3 regions of the Clostridium nitrophenolicum genome follow, and region 2 is predicted to be linked to each of the others. Evidence: riboswitches for the same ligand, from Rfam matches in the RefSeq annotation. Region 2 holds a riboswitch; each other region holds the start of a gene.

Region 1 (3,181 bases), 1.0 Mb from region 2:
AAGATTCTACTTGGGCACAGAGAGCTGTAAAAAGTCTTCTTACAATATAATTTAACACACAAAAAGAAAATTGATCATAAATGGTTTATTAGAAAAAGTCATCTAACTAAAAAAGTGTTTAGTTAGATGACTTTTGCAGCTTTAGTAGGAGGAGAAATCCATTTATTTTCAATATGCTTCTCTTCCACTCAAATCAAATAAATATGCGGCACGAATAATAATTTAAACATATGCAAAATCTATTTAATGGGTATTATGTAAAAAGGAGCTGATATTTTGCCTAATAACATTCAACTCATATTTAATAATCCCTATGTTTTTTATCCTCTAATCATTTGGGCTGTGGTCTGGAAAGGATTAGCTCTATGGAGAGCTGCCAGACTTAAACAATTAGGATGGTATATAGCATTAATTATCATTAACACCTTTTGTATATTAGAGATAATCTATCTCATTGCTACAAATAAAAAATATAAGGAATCCAAGGGCTGTATATTCTAACTTTTATAGCCTCTGTTTGATATAGCCTCTGTTTGAGTAAAATATATCTTTTGTGCTCGGCTGCCAATCATCTTTTGTTTTTCTTGTGAGAAAGGATAACAGTATTTTCTCAACTATGACTTCTGTGGCCGGCGGGGCACTGCATTGCCTATTCTCGTCTTATTATACCCCCTCAATTTCTTTAGCTACAATTTCATCTTTAAAGCTAAAGCGGCTGGTTCCCCAAACTCCGATAAGTATCATGATAGAACCAATTATATGATAATATTTAAACTCTTCATGTAATATAATAACTCCTGCAGCAATAGACACTATTGTTGAAAGATTTGCAAATACAGCTGATTTAGAAGCTTCAATTTTAGAGAGAGTAAAGTTTACTAAGAAAAATGCAATAACTGAAGACAAAATTCCTAAATAAAAGATAGATATAATAAAATCCTTACTCTTAAGTGGTAAAAGGTAATTGCTAAAAGTACCGTATATCATGTGTTCACCTATTGAAACTATATTAAAGAATAATGCCGCTAAACCCATCATAAAATAGGTTATTTCCATAGGTGTAAAACTTGAGGAAAGCTTTCTTGACAGTATGTTGAATACTGCAGCGGCCATTACTGTAATTATAAGAAGCACAATACCAATTATGCCGGTACTTCCTGAATTTGTACTATTCATAAAGGCAATATAAGCGACACCTGATACCGACAGAATTATAAAAAATAATTGAAGGCTAGAAAACTTTTCTTTAAGAAAATATGAAGCCAATATTGTAACGATTATAGGAATAAGCGCTATCATAATCCCTGCAAAAGATGATGATGAATACTTAATTCCATAGGTTTCAAAAATAAAATAAATTACAGGCTCCATAAGTGCTAAGAAAAATAAATTTTTTACAGGCTTATTTTTATAGTTTACTTTGATAACTTTAAAAGTTACAAGTAAAGTCATTATTACAAAAGCAGTTAAAAATCTAAAGGAAAGCAGCGAAAAAGGAGACGCTACATTTAAAGCTCTTTTAGAGAATAAAAAGCTTAAACCAAATATAATAGATGTAGTAGTAGCAGATAAATAAGGAAGCATATTTTTGTTATAACTCATAAAGATCCTCCATTTTGTAATACTTAGTTAAATTAAAGATTTAAGCATTTTGTACTTCAAATAATATAATACAATTATATCATAGCTTAATGCAATAAAAATTCATTAAATATACAAAAAATGTAATATTGTTAATTATAATTGATGGTTACAATTGTATATAGCTATTGATTTATAATATGGTTTATGATAAATTAAACTTAGAAATCGATAACAATTTAATATTATATCAAGGGGAGCCTATAAAGATAGGCTGAGAGTGGAATGTTATTCCTTACCCTCATAACCTGATTTGGGTAATGCCAACGTAGGGAGATACGGGATAGCTGTATTTTATCACAAATTCTCCGAATTTGTGATTTTTTATTTTAGTAATATTCGCAATTTTAGGTGTTAAGTATCCTAATAGATTAGGTTATGAGGGAAGCATATATTTATTTGCTTTCCTTTTTATTTTGACAAAAAGGAGGGAGTTAAATGATTATAAACGGTGAAGTAATGAATATAAAAGAAGGTACTACAGTTTCAGAATTACTTAAGGTTCTAAATCTAGATTGTCAGAAGATCGTAGTAGAAGTGGATTTAGAAATATTGAATAAAGATGAATTCACTTCAAGAAAGCTAACCAGTGAATCTAAAGTTGAAATAATCCGTTTTGTCGGAGGTGGCTAAAGTGATTAATATTTTTGTAAATGAGAAAAAGTATAAGATAGAGAATAACACTACTGTTTTTGAGCTCAAGGAAAGTATCAAAAAAGATGCAGATGTAATTGTATATAATGGATTTATCATAAAAGTAGATTATAAGCTAAAAGAAAATGATAAAGTTGTCTTTATAAAGAAAGGTGAGATTCCTAAGGCAGAAGATATGGAAGCGATGCTTATGTCAAGACATACACCCTTTGTCCATGAAAAAATAAAACAAGCTTCCGTAGGAATTGCGGGACTAGGTGGCCTTGGTTCAAATATAGCTGTGTCACTTGCAAGAATAGGAATTGGCAGACTACTTTTAATAGACTTTGATGTAGTAGAGCCAAGTAATTTAAACAGGCAGCAGTATTTTATAAAACATTTGGGTATGAAAAAAACAGACGCATTAGAGCAAATAATAAGTGATTGCAATCCCTTCGTTAAAATTGAAAAAAAGGAGATCTTTATTGAGGAGAACAATATAATTGAAACTTTTAAAGACGTAGACATAATAGTGGAGGCTTTTGACAATCCAGTTTCCAAAGCTCTGCTCGTAAATACAGTGTTAAGTAAAATGAAAAACAAGAAAATAGTTGCAGCTTCCGGCATGGCAGGGTACTTTTCCAGCAATTCAATTGTTACTAAAAAGATAAAAGAGAACTTTTATCTAGTTGGTGATGGAGAAAATGAAGCTAAACCAGGCTGTGGACTTATGGCGCCTAGAGTAGCCATAGCTGCAAATCATCAGGCAAATACAGTGTTAAGAATCATATTAGGAGAAGAATAAATGGAGGTTTTATCATGGATAAATTAATAATTGGTGGCACAGAATTAAATAGCAGATTATTTGTAGGTACAGGTAAGTACTCATCTAATGAAATGATAGGTA
Region 2 (3,181 bases):
TATTTTTGAACTGACCTGCCTAAATAAAATTGAAGGTGAATTATTTACTACATAGTAGTAAACGTCATTCTTTTTATATATTGGGTCATCTATTGAAGTGTTTACACTTCCTTCGATTGCTTTACCTGCATTTGCAGAAGCATCAATTATTAAACAATTTTTCTTTAATTTTTTTTGTTGGTCTAGAGTTAATATGTGTAAACCAGCTTTATCTAACTCGATGCCGTTTATTATAATATCAAACTTATGAGAAGAACTTATAAATTGATCCATAGTTTTTCTGTAAAATAGCGTAATATTATTGCTAAATTTAGAAATAGCACAAAATGCTCCTTGAGATACATTCCCTGATCCTAGTATAGCAATGTTTGTATTGTTATCAGGAATATCACCAAAATTAAGTAAAGCGTGTAGAGTAGAAGAATAACCAGCGATAAAACTGTTATCCTTTACAAAGTTTGGTGGAATCCAGTCTATTCTTTTAGCTGTATTTTTGTAATAAACAGTAGGATGTATGTTGTCTAAATCAACTATAATTAAATCTTTAATATTAGCTTGTTCTTCCATGAATTTTTTTCCGGATCCAAATGGATGGGTCCAGCCAATGATCATATGGTTTTTCCTTAAGTATTTATAATCTTGTTCACCAATGAGTTTTAGAGAAAATATCGCATCACAATTTAAAAAGATTTCTTCTCGAGATCCGATCTTACAGCCTACTGCTTCATAATCTTCATCGCTTATGCCTAAGCTCATTCCAAAATTATGTTCTACTATAAGTTCGTTATTAAAGTTATCTACATGTTCAGGCAATAAAGCTACCCGTCTTTCACCGGGAAAGCTTGGAATGATAAGACCTAATTTCATATTTTTATACCTCCATCTTAATTTAGTGAAAATTTCAATCGAATTTTTGTCATGAAATTTATATTTTACTCGAATTCTTACAACTTTTTAAGGATTAATAGATTCATATAGTCATTCTTTTACTTATGACTAAAAGATTGTTTATTGCTTATAGATTAGATTTTATCGCTTCACTGACAGAAGAAGTGTTCTTTTGATATCTATAAATGAATTTTTGTATAGGTTATATACCATAAATTTGAATCTAACAACTTAATTATAATATAAAGTTGTTACTTTGTAAAGAAAACTCTATTTTTGTAAGTACAAAGGAACATAACTATGGTATTTGCAGGTTATGTTGAATTTAACAAAAACATATGATATAATTTTCCTGAAAAGGGGAGCTTGCACTGCAGGCTGAGAGGAAGTTTATACTTCGACCCATAACTTGATTCGGATAATGCCGACGTAAGGAAATATTTTAGTTATACTATTTGCTTATATTTTTATGAGTATAAATGGGATATGCCTTACTCGGTGTATTCCATTTTTTTATTATGCTTCAAGGAGTATATCTTTGATAAGCGGAGGGGGAGCACCCTGCGCTTTATGGCAAAGTACAACTAAATAGCGAGGGAACTTGTGTTTCAAGGTGAGAGGAAGCTTTTGAGCTTCGACCGACCGGTATGACCTATGTCATATAGGAAATTGCTATTTAGTTACGCTAAAACTATGCCTTGTTAGTGGTATTTATTTCCTGTATGACATTTTGGAAAATAAATATTATTAGGGAGGTTTTTATTATGGAAAGAAACTCAAAACTATTAAAAAAACTTATGCTGGCAATGATGGTAGCAATGGGAGTTGTAATTTCACCGATTCTTCGTGTTGAAGGAATGTGTCCTATGGCGCATTTTATTAACATAGTATGTTCTGTTATTCTTGGACCTTGGTATTCACTGCTTTGTGCTACATTGATTGGTGTAATAAGAATGGCTCTCATGGGAATTCCACCACTGGCTTTAACTGGTGCAGTTTTTGGAGCCGCTTTGTCTGGAATTTTATATAGAGCATCTAAAGGTAATTTGATTTTTGCGGCTATAGGTGAGGTTATAGGAACTGGCATTATAGGAGCTATAGTTTCATATCCTGTCATGACACTTATTTGGGGCAGAACAGGGCTTACATGGATGTTTTATGTTCCTTCATTTATTATGGCCACACTTATTGGAGGAACAATTGCATTTGTTTTCTTGGGAGCATTAAGCAGAACAGGGATGCTTGCAAAAATTCAGAGACGTTTGGGGGCGAAAGTTTATGATAAACCAAGAAGTAACAATAGACAACCTATTGCAAATAAGACAGAGTGTTAAATCAAATAAACCTCTTATTCACTGCATCACAAATCCAATTTCAATAAATGATTGCGCAAATATGATGCTTGCTGTAGGTGCAAAACCTATCATGGCTGAACATCCTTTAGAGGTTGCTGAAATTACCTTCGTTTCTAAGTCTCTTGGGGTTAACCTTGGAAATATAACGGATATCAGAATGGAATCTATGTTGATTTCAGGTAAAACAGCTTTTGAAAATAAAATTCCACAAGTAATTGACCTTGTAGGTGTGGGCTGCAGTAAGCTTCGCCTAGATTATGCAAAGAAATTTATTTCAGAGTGTCGTCCAAGTGTTATTAAGGGTAATATGTCTGAAATAAAAGCAATCTGTGGTATAAAAAGCAATGCAAAAGGAATTGATGTTGGAGCATGTGATGTTGTAACAGAGCAAAATTTTGATGAAAATATAGAAATGCTAAAGACATTGTCGCTGCAAACGGGCTCTGTTATTGCAGTAACAGGAGTGGTAGATATAATAACAAACGGTACTAATACGTATTTAATAACAAATGGTTGTGAAATGCTTTCAATGGTAACAGGAACAGGATGTATGCTTACCGCCCTTATAGCAAGCTATATTTCTTCTGGAAGTATACTGGAGAGCACTGTTCTTGCAATAGCTCTTATGGGAATATGTGGTGAACTTTCTCAGCATGTTAAGGGGACTGGAAGTTTCAGAACTGAGCTTATAGATAATATATTTAGTATTTCTGATGATATAATAATAAAAAAAATAAGATGTAAATTAAAATAAAAAGAAATAATATTTTTATAAAGGGCATGTAACATTTTATTTTATTTGAAATATTATGATAAAGGGACTAAAAATTAAGGAGGTTACTTAATGAGTAACTATAGAAATAATGATAAAAGTGATTCATGCCCTAATATAATACATTACTGCCCATATAGTGTTAGACATCAATTTCAATGTCCAT
Region 3 (3,181 bases), 1.3 Mb from region 2:
ACAAATACTTCTGAAGGTACAGGAAGTTTTTTAGCAACCTTTATTGAAGTTTCATATCTATCTTGTCCACTGATACGAGTAGTGGAAATTCTCATACCAGTCAGTGTTCTTTCTACTTCATTTGGTATTACACCAGTTCCTCCAATTATGAATACTTGCTTTACACCACGTTTCTTTAAAAGATCTATAGTATTATTGTCTAAGTAAGATTGGTTGTTGCTATTTACAGGAAGCAAGATAATTGGAGCATCATAGTGCTTTGCTAGTGGAGCAGCACTAAGAGAATCTGGGTAATTACCACCAGATACTAAAACTGCATAGTTAAAATCACCTATTATATTTCTATAAATTAATTTTCTACAAGTTTCATATCTATCTTGTCCACCTTGATGAGTATAATATACTGTGCTATCTGCGGCATGAGCACTAGTTAGGGTAAAAATGAAAATAATACTGAATACTAGTGCTATAGTTAAATTAATAAACTTAAATTTTTTCATCCCAAATATCCTCCCTTTTATTGTGTTAACTAAATTGTACCATATAATTAAGTATGTGGTAAATAGCAAGTTCGAGCAAGCCCTCTAAGCGAAAATGGGACATTTGAATATACTACATGGCAGGAATAACAGATAAAAGTCTAATGTTATAAAAAAGTCTTAATAAAAGACCCATTGAGGAAAATTTATCCTGAATGGGTCCTTTTCAAATATTGTGTAAATTTATTTTTTATATTTAATTTTGAGGTATATTTCTAGTTAACATTGTAGATAGCTGCTTTACTGGAAGTAAGGCTATTATTACCATACATATAGCTCCTTCAACTCCTATAAATATACCATTTACAACTAGTGAGTATAAAACTGGAGACATACCTTTAGGGGCAAAACTACCGAAGAATACTACTCCAGATATAAAGTGACATAAGAATCGTGTAAACAAGGCTATAAATGTCCCTAAAAGCTTATTATTTTTGAAATGGCCTGCAAGTCCTAATGCCATAAATGGTAAAGGGTAATCAAATAAAACTTGTACAGGGTGAAGTATATATGGATCCAAAATTAATGTTATTATTCCATATAAAAAACCCGTGAGGAATCCTACTTCAGAACCATAGAATATAGCCATTAAGATAATAGGAATCATACTTCCTAGAGTAACACTACCACCTTGAGGTAAGTGATATATTCTAAAAATCTTAAGTACGGTAGCTAACGCTAAAGCAATGCCTATTTGTGCAATTAAATGGGTAGTAAATTTTACTTTTTTTACTTTGGCTATAAATACAATGATAAGAATCAATCCAAGAAGTGCAAAAATAGATGTTGGATGTGATATAATTTCTAGAAAATTTTTATATAAAGACATAAAAAATACCTCCTTTGTACCATTGAGGTACCTGTATAACAAGAAATCCTATTCTTGTGGAATACGATTAGTATTTTAGAGAACATCGCTTTCCTACGCTGGCATTATCCAGATCAGGTACAAGGGTTAATAAAAAAGTTTATTTCTCAGCCGTTAAGGCACCCCTAGCACTAAATGTTTAATTATTTACTGATTATATTATAGTATATAACACAGAAGGTTTCAACAATCCTCTAGTTAAAGCTTGTGTCAATTTCTAGTGGACAATTTCATTTTCCAAATGAAAATAAAAAAAGAAATTTACAATGAAAAATAAGATATAAAACATAAAATTATGGGGAATTATAAATATACTAACTATAATTATAAAACTTTTAAGTTGATATAAATATATGTTATAGATACAGTGTACTATGGCTTTCTTCATATAGGAGGCATTATTATGAACAAGAAAAGTAAAAAAAGATCCCTAATTTCTATATTTATGATATTGGTTTTAAGTATATCTTCATTGATAATCCCAATTAATGCTAAATCAGAACAGATTATAAGAATAAGTGGTGTCGACAGATATGCTACTGCAGCACAAGTTGCTGTAGCAAATTGGCCAACTAGTGATACGGTGGTATTGGTATCTGGTGAAGGTTATGCAGATGCAGTAAGTGCAGTGGTTTTAGCAAAGAAATTAAATGTGCCAATACTTTTAACTCAATCCAATTCTCTAAACAATGATACTAAAAATGCACTAAGTTCTTTAAAAACAAAAAATATATATATTGTAGGAGGTAACGCATCAGTCTCCGAATCCGTAAGAAGAGGATTAAGATCTCAATATAGATTGACAGAACTTAAAGGTAACAGCAGGTATGAAACTAATGCAGCAGTTGCTAGAGAATTACTATCTCTTGGAGTAAGTTCAAGTGATGTTTTATTAGTTGGAGGAGAAGGTTTTTGTGATGCTCTATCAGTAGCTCCTATAGCAGCTTCTAAAGGGCAGATACTATTATTAGGGAGTAACAATATTGATGATATAAAACCTATTATAGATTTTGTCAAAACTAATAATTCTGCCGTAACAATTATTGGAACTAAAAATATTATAAGTGATAACATACTGAGTATTCTTGGAAAAGCTAAAAGAATTGATGGAGGACAAAATAGATTTAATACTAATCAAAAAATTTTAGAGGTAACTAACAGTTACAAATAAGTTATAAGAAGTCATAAAATATTAACAATAATTATAACTTAGAAAATTGTTGACAGCCTCCCATGTTCGTAAAGAGCATGGAGTGATGTATGAAATACATCCAAAATCCTTTGAATTGCTGGAAACCCCTAAAGCTAACTAAACTACAACGTAAGGATGAAATAAGCCTAAGCGTGATAGTTACGAAAGTGGAAAAAATTAGTTAGATAGCATAAGGTTAAATCCTAAGTGCAAATAAACCGAAAGGTTTTAATAATGGGCAATCAGCAGGTAAGCCTCGAAAAGAGGAAACTTCAACGACTATCCTGTGATGGGAGTACATTACAAGCTATTGGTAGTGGAAGTGGAGGACACCGATTAGGTGGTGATATAGTCTACGCTCATATGAAAGTATGAGAAGTTCATAAGTTTTACAAGACTTTGAGAACTGCTTAGTAGTAGCGATACTAGGTGAATGAGCATAAAACTTGTAACAAGTTATAAATATATAAAGATAATCTATAAGTGATAATGTAATCTTTTTAAAACTTACCTCATTATTATAATACCTAATAATTGGGAGATAATAATACTAGAAAGTGAGGTGAGAATATGATTAAAGCA

What was found. Region 2 has a riboswitch for thiamine pyrophosphate ahead of thiW (energy coupling factor transporter S component ThiW). Riboswitches for the same ligand answer to the same signal wherever they lie in the genome.
Region 1: linked by a shared signal. The riboswitch ahead of thiS (sulfur carrier protein ThiS) and the one ahead of thiW (energy coupling factor transporter S component ThiW) in region 2 are both predicted to bind thiamine pyrophosphate.
Region 3: linked by a shared signal. The riboswitch ahead of thiT (energy-coupled thiamine transporter ThiT) and the one ahead of thiW (energy coupling factor transporter S component ThiW) in region 2 are both predicted to bind thiamine pyrophosphate.

The regions. Positions count from the first base shown of each region.
Region 1 is NZ_AP042469.1:2,547,755-2,550,935, forward strand. Features, by position in the region: gene ACZ5N4_RS11945 (NADH:flavin oxidoreductase) at 1-50, shown strand, start outside; gene ACZ5N4_RS11950 (DUF5652 family protein) at 277-501, shown strand; gene ACZ5N4_RS11955 (DMT family transporter) at 664-1,602, opposite strand; TPP riboswitch at 1,825-1,932, shown strand; gene thiS (sulfur carrier protein ThiS) at 2,080-2,274, shown strand; gene thiF (sulfur carrier protein ThiS adenylyltransferase ThiF) at 2,279-3,079, shown strand; gene ACZ5N4_RS11970 (thiazole synthase) at 3,094-3,181, shown strand, end outside.
Region 2 is NZ_AP042469.1:1,537,790-1,540,970, forward strand. Features, by position in the region: gene ACZ5N4_RS07140 (Rossmann-fold NAD(P)-binding domain-containing protein) at 1-867, opposite strand, end outside; TPP riboswitch at 1,237-1,341, shown strand; gene thiW (energy coupling factor transporter S component ThiW) at 1,653-2,222, shown strand; gene thiM (hydroxyethylthiazole kinase) at 2,200-2,997, shown strand; gene ACZ5N4_RS07155 (hypothetical protein) at 3,088-3,181, shown strand, end outside.
Region 3 is NZ_AP042469.1:233,512-236,692, forward strand. Features, by position in the region: gene ACZ5N4_RS01110 (cell wall-binding repeat-containing protein) at 1-500, opposite strand, end outside; gene thiT (energy-coupled thiamine transporter ThiT) at 736-1,368, opposite strand; TPP riboswitch at 1,442-1,544, opposite strand; gene ACZ5N4_RS01120 (cell wall-binding repeat-containing protein) at 1,811-2,578, shown strand; gene ACZ5N4_RS01125 (RNA-guided endonuclease InsQ/TnpB family protein) at 3,170-3,181, shown strand, end outside.